One region of the Marinobacter sp. es.048 genome, then DNA from elsewhere that is predicted to be linked to it. Evidence: riboswitches for the same ligand, from Rfam matches in the RefSeq annotation. Region 1 holds a riboswitch; the other holds the start of a gene.

Evidence for each region. A riboswitch is a leader RNA that binds a small molecule or an ion and turns the genes downstream of it on or off. The one in region 1 is predicted to bind cobalamin.
Region 2: linked by a shared signal. The riboswitch ahead of CFT65_RS01445 (TonB-dependent receptor domain-containing protein) and the one ahead of CFT65_RS02765 (ribonucleoside-diphosphate reductase subunit alpha) in region 1 are both predicted to bind cobalamin.

Annotation. Positions count from the first base shown of each region.
Region 1 covers NZ_FYFA01000001.1:587,931-595,546, forward strand. The annotation lists gene glmS (glutamine--fructose-6-phosphate transaminase (isomerizing)) at 1-1,822, shown strand, start outside; gene nhaB (sodium/proton antiporter NhaB) at 2,158-3,663, shown strand; gene CFT65_RS02755 (substrate-binding periplasmic protein) at 3,847-4,593, shown strand; gene CFT65_RS02760 (DUF3047 domain-containing protein) at 4,608-5,288, opposite strand; cobalamin riboswitch at 5,463-5,671, shown strand; gene CFT65_RS02765 (ribonucleoside-diphosphate reductase subunit alpha) at 5,868-7,616, shown strand, end outside.
Region 2 covers NZ_FYFA01000001.1:298,906-306,521, forward strand. The annotation lists gene CFT65_RS01445 (TonB-dependent receptor domain-containing protein) at 1-1,760, opposite strand, end outside; cobalamin riboswitch at 1,895-2,118, opposite strand; gene CFT65_RS01450 (putative nucleotidyltransferase substrate binding domain-containing protein) at 2,239-4,113, shown strand; gene CFT65_RS01455 (3'-5' exonuclease) at 4,106-4,834, shown strand; gene msrB (peptide-methionine (R)-S-oxide reductase MsrB) at 4,887-6,119, opposite strand; gene CFT65_RS01465 (sensor histidine kinase) at 6,199-7,616, opposite strand, start outside.

The sequences.
Region 1 (7,616 bases):
TGTAGGCGCGGTTTCGGAACGGGACGTTCAGGGTATCCTTCTTGAGGGTCTGCGCCGTCTGGAGTACCGGGGGTATGACTCCGCCGGTATGGCCGTCATCGGTGGTGACCACAGTGTTCAGCGTGCCCGGGAAGTGGGCAAGGTTGCCGCGCTGGCGGAGGCCATTACAGCCAACCCGCTCGTCGGTCACCTGGGCATTGCCCACACCCGCTGGGCAACCCATGGCGAGCCGTCCCAGATCAACGCTCACCCGCACATGTCCGGCGAGCGCCTGGCCATTGTCCACAACGGTATTATCGAGAACTATCAGGAGCTTCGCGAAGAACTCCGGGCCGACGGTTTCGAGTTTACCTCGCAGACCGACACCGAAGTCGTCGCACACCTGATTGAAAAGAACTACCGGGACCTCGGCAATCTTCATGATTCCGTACGGGCGTCCATTGCGCGGCTTCGCGGTGCCTACGCACTGGCCGTTGTCCACGCCGATGAACCGAACCATCTGGTGGTCTGCCGGGAGGGCAGCCCACTGGTGATCGGCGTGGGTATTGGTGAGAACTTCATTGCCTCGGATCAGCTCGCCCTGCTGCCGGTCACCGATCGCTTCATGTTTCTGGAAGAAGGCGACATTGCCGACATCAAAAAGGATGGAATGACCATCCTGGATCGTGAAGGTCAGGCAGTGGAGCGGGAAGTAACCCGCTTCGAGCATGGTGCTGATTCCGCCGACAAGGGCGAATACCGTCACTTCATGCTCAAGGAAATCTATGAGCAGCCGAAGGTCATCAAGGCGACCATGGAGGGCCGGGTCACCAAAACCCGGGTGCTCGAACAGGCCCTTGGTACCGAGGCTGCGCATCTCCTCGAGAACGTTCGCCATGTCCAGATCATTGCCTGCGGCACCAGTTACCATGCCGGTATGGTCGCGCGTTACTGGATTGAGGAGCTGGCCGGCGTCGCCTGCTCGGTGGAGGTGGCTTCCGAGTTCCGCTATCGCAAACACGTGATCCAGCAGGACACCCTATTTCTGTGCATTTCCCAGTCCGGCGAAACTGCCGATACCCTGGCAGCCCTGCGTCAGGCCAAGAAAGCTGGTTTCCGGGCGGCGATGGCCATCTGCAACGTGCCGGGCAGTTCGCTGGTTCGAGAATCCGACCTGGTCATCATGACCCAGGCCGGACCGGAAATTGGCGTGGCCTCCACCAAGGCCTTCACCACCCAGCTCACGGCCTTGCTGATCTTCACCCTGGCTCTCGCTCGTCATAATGGGCTGTCCGAGGAGCAGGAAGCTGAAATCGTCGAGGCCCTCCATCTCGTGCCTGGTCAGGTCAGCGATGTGCTGGCCCTGGATGGCGAGATCGCCGAAATGTCCAAGGCGTTCATGGACAAGAACCACAGCCTGTTCCTGGGCCGGGGTTCCCAGTTCCCTGTCGCCCTCGAAGGTGCGTTGAAACTCAAGGAAATCTCCTACATCCACGCCGAGGCCTATCCGGCCGGCGAGCTCAAGCACGGCCCCCTGGCTCTGGTAGACAGCGAAATGCCGGTTGTCACCGTAGCGCCCAACAACGACCTGGTTGAGAAGCTCAAGTCCAACCTGGAAGAGGTCCGGGCCCGCGGTGGCGAGCTGTTTGTTTTCGCTGATAGGAAGGCGGACGTGAAAGCGGAAGAGGGCCTGCACGTGATGCAGATTCCGTCGGTGCATCCGATTACGGCGCCGATCGTTTATACCGTGCCCCTGCAGCTGCTGTCTTATCACGTGGCAGTGCTCAAGGGTACTGATGTGGACCAGCCGCGGAATCTCGCCAAGAGTGTTACCGTGGAATAAGCGTCCTCATGGAAAGCTTATTGGGGTTGTCAAAGAATCCGCCTGTTGGCGGATTTTTGCTGTCTGTCTAGGTTCCAGGCAGTTATTTTTTTACTAGGCAGTCTTTTTAGGGCTCGAATCGGTTAAAATGTGGGTTCGATGCTGCTGTTTTGTTCAGCAATTTCACGCTCACTGTCTGTGTTTTTCGGCGTCCAACTCCCTTTCTATGGTTAGTGAGACCAAAAGCGGTCTCCCGTTTGTACCTTTGACCAATACCCCGGTACGTAAATATCAAGGAAGATGCGGGCGCTTCACGACACAATACCAATAACCCGTTTTCTCAGAAGATTTCCGTAATGCCCACTACCGTTATCTCCGGCTTTACCCACAATTTCCTTGGCAAGGCGCCCGTCTGGTACAAGCAGGTCATCCTGCTGTTTCTTGTCGCCAACCCGATTGTCATGTGGACCCTGGGGCCGGGAACGGCCGGCTGGCTTCTGATTGCCGAGTTCATTTTCACCCTGGCCATGGCCCTGAAGTGTTACCCGCTCCTGCCGGGTGGTCTGTTGGCGGTGGAGGCACTGCTGATCGGGCTGACCACGCCGGATGCGGTCTATCTGGAGGTGCTCACCAACTTCCCGGTTATCCTGCTGCTGATGTTCATGGTAGCGGGCATCTACTTCATGAAAGAGCTCCTGCTGGTGACCTTCACCCAGATTCTGGTGGGTGTGCGTTCCAAGTCGGCGCTTTCGTTGCTGTTCTGTTGCGCGGCGGCAATTCTCTCGGCCTTTCTCGATGCCCTGACGGTTACCGCAGTGATCATCAGCGTGGCGGTGGGCTTCTACTCGGTTTACCACAAGGTGGCCTCCGGTAAGGGGTATCACCACAATGATCACAATGCCGGCAGCGATGATGAAGTGGTTGAGCTGCATCGGGAAGATCTGGAGAACTTCCGGGCCTTTTTGCGTAGCTTGTTGATGCACGGTGCTATCGGCACGGCGCTGGGTGGTGTGGCCACCATGGTGGGTGAGCCGCAGAATCTGTTGATTGCCAAGGTGGTGGGTTGGGATTTTGCCGGCTTCTTCCTGCACATGGCGCCGGTGAGCGTGCCGGTGCTGGCGTCGGGGCTGTTTACCTGCTGGGCTCTGGAGAAGCTGCGTTGGTTCGGCTACGGCGGGCGCCTGCCCAAGCCCGTGCGCCGGGTGCTGGAAGAGTTTGCCGAGAACGAGCGGGCGAAACGCACCAAGGCGGATCAGGCGGCTCTCTGGGTACAGGCCTTTGCGGCTGCAATTCTGGTGGTGGGCCTGGCTTTCCACCTGGCCGAGGTCGGCCTCATTGGCCTGCTGGTGATCATCCTGATTACCTCATTTACCGGCGTCACCGACGAGCATCAAATAGGAAAAGCCTTTCAGGAATCCCTGCCGTTCACCTCCCTGCTTGTGGTGTTTTTCGCAGTGGTTGCAGTGATCCATGAACAGCACCTGTTCAAGCCGATCATTGACTATGTGCTGTCGCTTCCCGAAGCCCGTCAGCCGGGAATGTTCTTTATCGCTAATGGCGTGCTCTCGATGATCAGCGATAACGTGTTCGTGGCCACCGTGTACATCAGTGAGGTGAAGCAGGCCCTGGATGCCGGCGCTATCAGCTATGAGCATTTCCAGAAGCTGGCGGTTGCCATCAACACCGGCACCAATCTCCCCAGTGTCGCGACCCCGAATGGCCAGGCGGCTTTCCTGTTCCTGCTGACGTCTGCGATCGCGCCGCTGGTTCGATTGTCCTACGGCAAGATGGTGATTATGGCGTTCCCTTACATGCTGGTGATGGGTGGTGTAGGCCTGTACATGGTTATTAACTATATTTGACGTTCTGTTCGGATTTTTGCGGGCGGTGTCAGTGCAGATTTGCCCGGGTCTGTTAATCTTTGTCTAAACAGAGTCAACAATAATACGGATTCCATGCTCAGAAACTGCTCAGGCCATGCTTGTCCAAGGTATACAGCTATGCGTTTTGTTGGCGCCCGGCTTTGGATATTGCTAGCAGTTTTATTGTTTACTTCTGCCTCCTTTGCGGAGCCGGAATCCGCCGACAAAACTCTCCGCATTGCCTATGTAGAGTTCCCCCCCATTACATACCAGGCCAGCGATGGCACCGCTGCTGGCAGTTTTATAGAGCTTACCCGGAAGATCGTTGTGGAGGCGGGTTACGAACCGGAATTTCTCTTCTTGCCCATCAGCCGGGTATACCTGTATCTGCGCAACGGTCGGATTGACGTATGGCCAGGTTCCGCCAACGTTCCTGCTCTTAACGGTGAAGTTCTCGAGACCTGGGTCACTCCCCTCGCGACCCAGCTTAGCGCCTGGTATTTGGAGGGAACCGAACCACTCATTCATTTTGATCAACTACAGGGTAAGACCGTCATCACGATTGGCGGATACACCTATGGAGGGCTCTTATACTGGCTGGAGGCGGAAGGCTCGATTGACGTCACCGAAGCACCAAACTATCGGGCTGCTCTGGAAATGCTCAAGCTTGGCCGCGGGCATTACCTGTTTGGCCATCGAGATCCGGTTCTGGAAACACTGACCATGCCCAAAGACGACAAAATTCGTGAATCGGAGATCCGTTTGAGGAATCTGACCTGGCTGTTTTCGCTTGCCAATCCCCGGGCAGCGATACTGCGCGAAGAGTTCGATGATGCCTATATCCGTTTGGCTGAAAAGGGTGAAGTACCCCCGATCCGAAAGTTCGGAGAGAGCTTTGTGATTCCGGGCTTGCCCGAAAAATATCGGTAGCAAGCCCAAGTGGCTCAGGAATCGGGATTGAGGCGGATATCCCCGTACCAGGCGGTCGCTTTTTCCCCGGTGTTGTCTGAATCCGACATAATGGCAATACCCACCACCGGAGGTGGTTCCTCGCCAAAAGCTTCCCGGTAGTCAGCCATGATGTCCCGTTCCACAGTGACCCATTCCCCAACCTTTTCTGATCCGGAATTCACCGCGATCATCATGGTTTTTTCGGTGTATGGATTGGGTACGATCTCGCCCTCTGCGAGGGTATTGGCCCAGATGTAGTTCAGGGCGTTGCCCGGTAAAGACTCGCCGAACAATACTTCAACCGTTTTCCGTTTTGCGCGCTCGAAAAAGCCGGCCTTCTCGGGCTGAAACTCGAACGCAACGTAGATTCTGGCGGGATAGTCGTCACCGGACTTTTGCCGGGCATTGCCGTTTTCGAATACATTCGAGACCTTCCAGCGCCATTGCAGAATCATAGAACCGGTGGGCTCCAGTCTTACCCGTGCGATCAGGCCCGACGCTCCGCCCTCCGTGGTCGCCCGCACAACCTGCTGACCGTCCTCGGTTGTCAGTTCATAGCGGCTGAGCTGGTCGATCTTGGGGAATTCCAGAGGTTCCCAGCCATCGTTGAGAGACTGCATCTGGGAGAAGGGAGTCAAGGCTGCCTCTTGTGACGCGACGGGCGTAACGAGCATGAAAGAAACGAGGAGCGGGCCCCAGATTCGTTTGTATCCGACCTTCTCCATAGTGCCTCTCCTCTTATCAGGGCGTTTCCGTTGCAGACAGATGTTTTACCGGAAAGTGCCTTGTCCTGTAAAAGCTACCCGTATATAGTGTTTTCATCCTTGGTTAAATACTAGATGTAGTGATCAGTGCGTAACCAGCTCGGTCAGTACGTGATCACTTCAAACATTTTGGTATCGGGAATCCGGTGAGACTCCGGAACTGACGCGCAGCGGTATTGGGGAACAAGCACGGCATTACGACACTGGTTGAGACCGGGAAGTCGCCGAGCGAGGCCGAATCGAACGATTCACGCCCCTGAGTCCGAAGACCTGCCAGGGAGAAAGAACTGCACCTTCGCGACTCAGGGTGAGCAGACCGGACTCAGGCCAGACCCGTAGGTCGGATTAGCGAAGCGTAATCCGACACCTCTGTTTGCGCCAGGCCGCCTTTGTCGGATTACGCTTCGCTAATCCGACCTACGGTGGCGCTCCGTTTCTCTGCCTACGCGATGGTGAAAGGAATTCAACGCGTATTCAGGAGAACACCACATGTCCGCCTCAGCACTGGCCGAACCTCGGCCAACCTCCCTCACCGATACCGAAACCCTCCAGGTCATCAAACGCAACGGCACCCTCGTGGGTTTCGACCCGTCGAAGATCAGCATCGCCGTGACCAAAGCCTTCCTCGCTGTTGAGGGTGACAATGCCGCCGGTTCCGCTCGTATCAACGATGCGGTGCACCGGGTCACGGAACAGGTCATTCAGGCCATCAGTCGACGCCTGAAAGCAGGCGGCAAGGTGCATATTGAAGACATCCAGGACCAGGTCGAGCTTGCCCTGATGCGGGCCGAGGAGCAGAAGGTCGCCCGCGCCTATGTGCTCTATCGGGAGGAGCATGCTCGCCAGCGTGCGATCGACGAGCCGGTGGAAGCTCACCCACACCTCACCGTGAAAAAAGCCAGCGGCGAAACCGCGCCTCTGGATCTGGGTTTGATGAAGCTCCAGGTCGAACAGGCCGCGACCGGGCTGGAAGGTATTGACGGCGACTCACTGGTGCAGGATGCCCTGACCAACCTTTACGACGGCATCGCCGAAGAGGACGTGCTGTCCGCCCTGGTGATGACCGCGCGCAGCCGGATTGAGCGAGAGCCTGACTACAGCGCGGTTACCGCCCGTTTGCTGCTGGAGCAGCTGCGCCTGGAAAACGCGTTGGCCCTGGACCTGCAGCGGGACTTGCCGCTGGCAGAGCTTTATCCACAGGCGCTTGAATCATTCATCCACGCCGGTATCCGTTATGAACTCCTGGATGAAGCTCTGGCCGCTTTCGATCTGGAGCGCCTTGGCGCTGCGCTGAAGCCAGAGCGTGACCTGCAATTTGGCTTCCTGGGCCTGCAAACCCTGTACGACCGTTACTTCCTGCACTGGAACAAGGCTCGCCTGGAATTGCCCCAAGTATTCTTTATGCGCGTGGCCATGGGCCTGGCCCTGCGGGAAGACGATCCGAATGCCCGCGCCATCGAGTTCTACAACCTGTTGTCGTCCTTTGACTACATGGCATCCACGCCCACGTTGTTTAATAGCGGCACCCGCCATTCCCAGCTGTCTTCCTGCTACCTGACCACTGTGGGTGATGACCTGGAAGACATCTACGGTGCCATCCGCGACAACGCCATGCTGTCGAAATGGGCTGGCGGCCTGGGCAACGACTGGACCCCGGTGCGCGCGCTCGGCTCCCACATCAAGGGGACCAACGGCCAGAGCCAGGGCGTAGTGCCGTTCCTGAAAGTGGTGAACGACACTGCCGTGGCGGTGAACCAGGGTGGCAAGCGCAAAGGCGCTGTATGCGCCTACCTGGAAAGCTGGCATCTGGATATTGAAGAGTTTCTGGAGCTGCGCAAGAACACCGGCGACGAGCGCCGCCGCACCCACGACATGAACACCGCCAACTGGGTGCCGGACCTGCTGATCGAACGCATGCGCAAAGACCGTGACTGGACCCTGTTCTCCCCGAGCGATGCGCCGGATCTGCACGACCTGTACGGCAACGCCTTCCGTGAACGCTACGAGCATTACGAAGCGCTGGCGGAGCAGGGCAGGATCAAGCTGTTCAGGAAAATCCCGGCCAAGCAGCTCTGGCGCAAGATGCTCACCGTGCTATTCGAAACCGGGCACCCCTGGATTACCTTCAAGGACCCCTGCAACCTGCGCTCGCCCCAGCAGCACCGGGGTGTGGTACACAGCTCCAACCTGTGCACGGAAATCACCCTGAACATCAGTGCCGATGAAATTGCCGTGTGC
Region 2 (7,616 bases), 290 kb from region 1:
CCGGCGGCAATGAAATCGGTATTGTCGAAACGTTTTGCGGTGGCGTACTCATTATCCAGTACGTTATCCACGGTCAGCGATGCCCGCCAGCCCCGAGCCAGAATCTTGCTCGCTCTCAGGTCCCAGACGCCGAAACCAGGGATGCGTTCGCGCCCGATACCGAACAGGTCTTCGTACCGGTGACTCTCAGCGCGGAACGTGGTCCCGAAGCTCCAGGTATTGATCTCTTTGTCCAGGTCCAGCCGAACGGAGCGCTCTGCCCGTCGGGCCAGCTGTTGTCCGGCTTCCTTATCTTCGAAGTCGCCAGCGGAGGCCACAGCTTTCAGATACCAGCCGTCCTGCTGCCAGCCTGTGCTCAGCTCAACGCCTCTGAGCCGGGCTTCAGGGACACTTGTAGCCTGGTTCTGGGTTGGCAGGGAAAGGTCTTCAACGTCGCTCTGGTAAATAGCCAGATCCCAGAACCAGTTTACGTAGCGGCCTTCGATGCCGGTTTCGTAGCTGGTGGCTTCCTCGGGCTGAAGATCGGGATTGCCAAAGCCTGGAAAGTACAGATCGTTGAAGGAAGGCGCCTTGAACGAGGTTCCGGCATTGGCTCGAACCCGATGATGTGCGTCCAGCTTATAGCCAATCGCAGCGCCCCAGGTCTCTTCCGTTCCGTAGGCTTCGTTATCGTCACTACGCAGACTGAGGTGCACATCGGTCCGGCCAAAATTCAGCAGCGCCTGCCCGAAGAAAGCCTCATTGGACCGGCTGCTTTCCTCATAGGCGGTCGTGCTCTCGACTTTATCCACCAGATACTCCGCACCAAGCACGAATTCATGGGTGCCGGCGGTCAGCCAGTTCTCGATGCGCGAGCTGCGGGTGCGGGTGTTGAATACTCCGGAAAAGGCACTGAAATCTTCCAGCTCATCGCGAGAATCTGCCAGATGGAGCGATGTTCGCCAGTTGGCGGTGACTGGGACCTCAACATTGGCACCCGCTGTCTGGAAGCGAAAATCTTCCTCGCCACCCTCGTACTCGGTATTGCCTTTCGCGCTGAGGAAACTGAACCCCGCTGTTACGCCGTTATCAAAGGTATGGGATGCACTGGCAACGCCGGAGGTGTTGTCATAACCCTTGTCGTCCCCGTCTTCGATAACCGGCGCACCGTCAGTATGGAAGTAATTGGCGCCGATCGTGACACGGGTCTGGTCAGTCACCGAAGAGAAGCCGCCGCCATACTGCTGACTGTCGAAATTCCCGGCGCCTGCCTCTACCCAGCCACGATTTCCCTGGGATCTCGGCAGCGTGAACGCCTGGACAACACCACCAACGGCGTCAGCACCGTAAAGACTGCTACGACTACCGCGAACAATTTCTACCCGGTTCACCAGTTGCGGTGGCAGGAATTGCCAGGCCGGGCCACCAACTGTTGCGGAGCGGATCCTCACCCCATCCACAAGCAGCACGGTTGCATCGGAGGCGTGACCGCGCATGAACACACCGGTCTGCTTGCCGAAAGACCCGTTCTGGGAGACCGTTACGCCCGGCTGAGACTCGATAAGTTCTCGAAATTCTATGGGTTGCTGTCGCTGAATGTCCTCTTCGTCTACGACGGTAACCGAAGACAGGCTCTCACCAACGGTTTTCGGCCCCAGTGTCGCGGTAACCACAATGGGATCCAGGGCATCGAATTCTGGGGCAGACTGGGCCGAAACGGCCAACGGCAGGGCGGCCAGGGAAACGCCGGCCAGTAAAACAGGGTATGGAATTCTGAACATGAAGCTTGCTCCGCACTCCGCGCGCACCCGCACGGGAATCTGGGTTTTTTTGCGGAAAGGGAAATGAGGGCAGGCGGTAGACTGGTGTCAGGAAAGCGGAACCGGCATATCACCCACCCAGGTTGCCCACCGCAACATCGGGTGTTTTTCCAGGCCGGTCTCCGGGCTGACAGGCGGAACCCTCGGTTCCCGGGCAATCACCTTCCCATGTCGTGGCGACACAGTGGCGCAAAGATTGCCGTTGTCCTGCTTACCGTTGCGGGGGCAGCATCGGATTTGCACTGGCGTTACCAGGCTCACCGATTTCCCGTTTCACCCGTCGCGCTATGCGACGGACACCTGAAAAAGTGGGCCAAGGCTAGCAACCCCCGTTTAAGCGGTCAATGAAATCCATCAAAGGTGGACATGGCCGGAGGCCTCTGCCACTGCTATATTCCATGACTGACAACCACTTTTCTTTGGCAAAACCGGGAGTTTTATGCAGGCTGAGCTCATCGACATCCGCAATCACATGGCACAATATCCGCCGTTTGACGAGATGCCCGAGGAGCTGCTCGACAGGGTGGTTGGCGAAATAGAGGTTGTGTATTCCAAGGCCGGCAGCAAGGTCCTGGAACTGGGTGACCCGAGTAGCTGGCTCTTTTACGTGCGCAGTGGCGCCGTTGAAATCTATCGGCGAACCGGGGAGCTTTACAACCGGATCGGTGAAGGTGAGGTCTTCGGCCAGTTTGGCCTTCTGATGAACAGGAAGGTGCGTTTTCCAGCCAAAGCCATCGAAGACACCCTGCTATATAAGATCCCCCACGACACCTTCCAATATCTGTGGGAAAACGACGACAACTTCGCCGATTTCGTCGAGATTGAAGACCGCAGCCGCCTGCGCTCGGCTGTTTCCCGCCGGGAAAAGTCCAACGAACTGATGACCTCCAAAGTCACCCGGCTGATATCCCGCGAACCGGTGACGGCGCCCTGCACAGTCAGGCTTCAGGAAGCCGCCCGGATCATGACTGAAAACGGTGTTTCGGCGCTGCTGTTGATGGATGAGGAAGGCGAAAAACCTCGGCTCAAGGGCATCATCACCGACCGCGACCTGCGTACCCGGGCCCTCAGCGAAGCACTGGCCTCGGAAACCCCGATCAGCGAGATCATGTCTGAAGACTTGATCACCATCCGCTCGAACATGTTCATATTCGAGGCCATGCTCACCATGCTGCACAACAACGTGCACCATCTTCCGGTGATGGATCGGGATGAGGTTCGAGGCGTCATTGCGCTTTCCGATATCGTGAAATACGAGAGCCAGAGCAGCCTCTACCTAGTCAGTAACATATACCATCAGCAGGATGTCAAAGGCCTGAAGAAAATCAGCCTGGATGTGCGGGACAGCTTCGTGCGTATGGTGAACGAAGATGCCAACTCCCACATGATTGGCAGTGCCATGGCCGGTATCGGGCGCAGCTTTACCCAGCGTCTGCTGGAACTGGGCGAAGAGAAATTTGGACCACCGCCGGTTCCCTACTGCTTCATGGCGCTTGGCTCCATGGCCCGGGACGAGCAGCTGGTGGTCACCGACCAGGACAACGCCATGATCCTGGACGACAGCTTTGTGCCAGAGGCCCACGATGAGTACTTCCGGGTGCTGGCGAAGTTCGTCAGCGATGGACTGGCCGAGTGTGGCTACTCCTACTGTACCGGCGACATCATGGCCACAAACCAGAAATGGCGGCAGCCTCTGAGCGTCTGGAAGGGCTATTTCACCGACTGGATCGAGAATCCGAAGGCCGAAGCCCTGCTTAACAGCAACATTTTCTTTGATCTGGACGGCATCTACGGCGAGACCGAATTTGCCGAGCAGTTGAAAACACTAGTGGCCGAGAAAGCCAGTAACAGTCAGCGTTTTCTTGCCATGATGGCCCGCAACGCCCTGAACCGGACGCCGCCCATTGGTTTCTTCCGAACCTTTGTGCTTGAGGAAGATGGCAAACAGCAGAAAACCTTTAACCTGAAACGTCGCGGAACCGCACCGCTGTCTGACCTGATCCGGATCCATGCCCTGGCCTGTCAATCCCGGGCACAGAATTCCTTTGAACGCCTCAAGGCCATCGGCAACACCAAACTCCTGATGGAAGACGATCTTGGCAACCTGAGAGATGCCCTCGAGTTCATTTCCATTGTCCGGATCCGGCACCAGGCCCTGGCGATTGAAGCCGGGCGCGAGCCAGACAACAATGTTCGTCCAGAAGACCTTTCGCCTTTCGAGAGAAGCCACCTCAAGGATGCGTTCCAGGTGGTCAACAACGCTCAGAAATTCCTGAGATTCCGTTACAACGCCCAGGTGGCCCGTAATGTCTGATGCCTCTTCTGGCGAGCCTTCCATTCAAAGCTTGCCGTGGCCAGAGCAATACCAGGCCCTGGCCAAACAGAGCAAATCACCGATCCTGAAAGCGTTTTATGAGAGCGGCTGTCCCTCACCCGACACGCCCATCTCAGAGGTGCGGATGCTGGCCATTGATTTCGAGACCACGGGGCTTGATGCCAGCCAGCACTCCATTGTCAGCATCGGTCTGGTGCCCTTCACCCTGGACGGTATCCAGCTGGCCGAAGCACGGCACTGGGTGGTGCGCCCGAAACTACCCCTACACCAGACTTCAGTGACCATTCATGGCATCACCCACAGCGACATCGATAAAGCGCCTGACCTGGAAGATATCCTGAGAGAGTTGTTTAGCTATCTGAATGGCCGCATCCCGGTGGTGCATTACCGGAATATCGAGCGTTCGTTCCTGGATGTGGCCCTGCGTTGGCGACTCGGCGAGGGCATACGGTTTCCGGTTCTTGATACGATGGCCATCGAAGCTCACCTGCATCCGGATCGCAACCCTTCCCGGTGGCAACGACTGATGGGCAAGAAGTCGGTATCAATCCGGTTGGCCGACAGCCGGCTGCGTTATGGGCTGCCCCATTACGCAGCCCATAACGCCCTGATTGATGCAATTGCCACGGCGGAGTTGTTGCAGGCGCAGGTGCTGCACCACTTCAGCCGGGAGACCCGGGTGGCGGATCTCTGGCTGTAGTGTGAGTGAGACTGTCGGATTACGCTTCGCTAATCCGACCTACTGCAGCAAGTCATTGACTTGCCATGTCGGTTTTCGGCTTGACGTCGTCAATCCACTTGCCATAGCCGGCCTCTTCCATGTCCTCCAGGGGGATAAAGTCCATCGCCGCAGAGTTCATGCAGTAGCGCAACCCGGTCGGCGCGGGACCATCGTTAAAGACATGACCCAGGTGGGAATCCCCGTGGGTACTGCGGATTTCCGTCCGGCTCATGAAGAACGAGTTGTCCTCAAGTTCCACCACAGCCTCTGGCGTGATGGGCCGGGTAAAGCTGGGCCAGCCGGTACCGGATTTGTACTTGTCCCGCGATGAGAACAGCGGCTCGCCCGAGACAATATCCACGTAAAGCCCTGACTTCTTGTTGTCCCAGTACTTGTTATTGAACGCCGGCTCGGTGCCGTCTTCCTGGGTGACCTCGTACTGCATATCGGTCAAACGCTGCCTCAGGACATCCTGAGCTGGCTTTTCAAAGCTTTCCGGATCAAAGCCACTGCCCATCTGACCGGGTTCTGTGCTGGCGCTTTCATCGCCCACCAGGTCGTCACTGGCATCTACCGTGGCCATCTCCTGGAACCGGGTGTAATCGAGCTCGTAATCTTCGCCATACACCTTCTCGATAAACTGATAGCGACCAGAGTTGAAGGTGTAAAAGTTGTAGCGCACCGGATTCTTGTCGTAATAGTCTTGGTGATACTCCTCGGCCGGGTAGAATTTCTCGAATGGCACGATTTCGATCACTACAGGCTTCTCGTACACTCCGGAAGCCTCCAACTCTGCAACAGCCGCTTCGGCCAGGCGCTTCTGCTCAGCGTTATGGTAGAAAATAGCGGGTCGATATTGCTGGCCTCGGTCCACAAACTGGCCCTGATTATCGGTCGGGTCCATCATCCGCCAGAGCGCCTGCAACAAACCCTCATATGTCATTTCGTTCGGGTCGTAATAGACCTGTACCGCTTCGGTATGGCCAGTCTGCCCCGAGGCAACTTGCTTATAGGAAGGACTTGCCTCTTCCCCACCGGAATAGCCCGAGACGACTTCTACCACGCCCGGCACCCGTTTCTCGTATCCGGCCTCGACACACCAGAAACAACCGCCAGCAAAGGTTGCGACGGCCAGACCCGGTTGATCCGGTGCGTATTTGCTCATCTGCGACTCCGATTTCTCGGCAACCGCATAGCTGGTGAACAAACCGGCCGCAGAGACAAGCGCCAGTGCCGAAAATATACCAACAATCTTACGTTTCATCAGACTTCTCCTTTACGTGATTCCATTCCTACAGCGTAGGGTCGCGGATTCACGAAAACGTTCACCAGGTGTTACGAATTCATAACGCTGTGGATTTTTCGCCGCCCGGCCCGGAACTGTCGCCGGCCAGAGGCAGCCAGACGCTGAAAACGGCGCCATCGGCATTGCGGACAGAGAGTTTCCCCTGCTGAAGTGAAACCATTCTCTGGGCAATGGCGAGCCCAAGCCCGGCATGCCCCGTCCTGGAGGCGCCTGAGGCCTGGTAAAAGGGTTCGAAGACGTGTTCCAGGTCCGCATCATCGATGCCAGGGCCAGCGTCCGCGACGGTAATCTCCACACCGCCGTCCCGTTCGGCAACGCTCAGTGTGATCTCCGTGTCCTGTGGCGAATGACTGATGGCATTGCTGATCAGGTTATCCAATACCCGCTCGGTCATGGCGATATCCGCCAGCACCCTGACCGGTGCCACGGAGACAATCGACAGGGCAACGCCGGCACGCTCTGCCTCGGGATGGTGTTTCTGCACCACATCATGCAGGAGTTCGGCAACCACAAACGGTTCCGTCTTCGGCTGTTTTTCCCGGGCATCCAGTGCCGCAAGCTCAAACAGTTCTTCCACCAGGCGACCAAGCCGGTGGCTTTCGGTCAGGGCAACATCCAGGAAACGTGCCCGCTCCTCGGCGGCGAGCGTGTCCTGTTTCATACGCAAGGCTTCGATATAACCCTGGATGGATGCCAGTGGCGTTCTCAGGTCATGGGAGACTTGGGCGACCAGCTGCCGGCGCTGGGCATCCTTGTGTTTCAGAAGGTCCAGCTGGGCAACAATCCGCTGAGCCATCTGATCAAACCTGGCGGCCAGGTAATCAATGTCATCGCCTTTGCCGGAAATCGCCACCGTGCTCTCTGGAGACATGCCGCGTTCGAAGGATTCCACCCGTTCGGTCAGCCGCGACAGCCGACGTGTCAACAGTCGGAAAAACACCAGCCCGGCCAGGAGTCCGACAAACAGGCTCACCGCCAGCGCACCTGCGCCCAACTGCAGGAGACGGTTACTGTGCACCATGCTCTCGGCCAGATCGTATTCCTCGCCCCTCAGAACAACGTACAGATAGCCCGTTGGGTTGTCTGCTGATGGCACCGGCGTTACCGAGAAGACTTTTCGCCGGTCATGGCTGCGCGGGTCATCGCCGGGCAGCGGATAGGCTTCGGGGGTTTCGAGCAGTGTTCTGATGGGGGCCAGGGACACCCGGTTGCGCTTGATCTTGTTCGGATCCGCGGAGTAGGACAGGATGTTGCCGTCGGTATCCAGAAGATAGATCTCAATACTGGGGTTGATCGTCATGTACAGTTCAAAAAGCTGCTTCAGGGCGTCGCGATTGAGTTCACCATCGGTTACCAGGTTTCGGTCAGACACCAGATTGCGGGCAAGATCCCGGTTCAGTTGCTGGTTAACCGCTGCCGAGTATTCTCTAACCGAAGCCAGACTCAGAAAGGTGA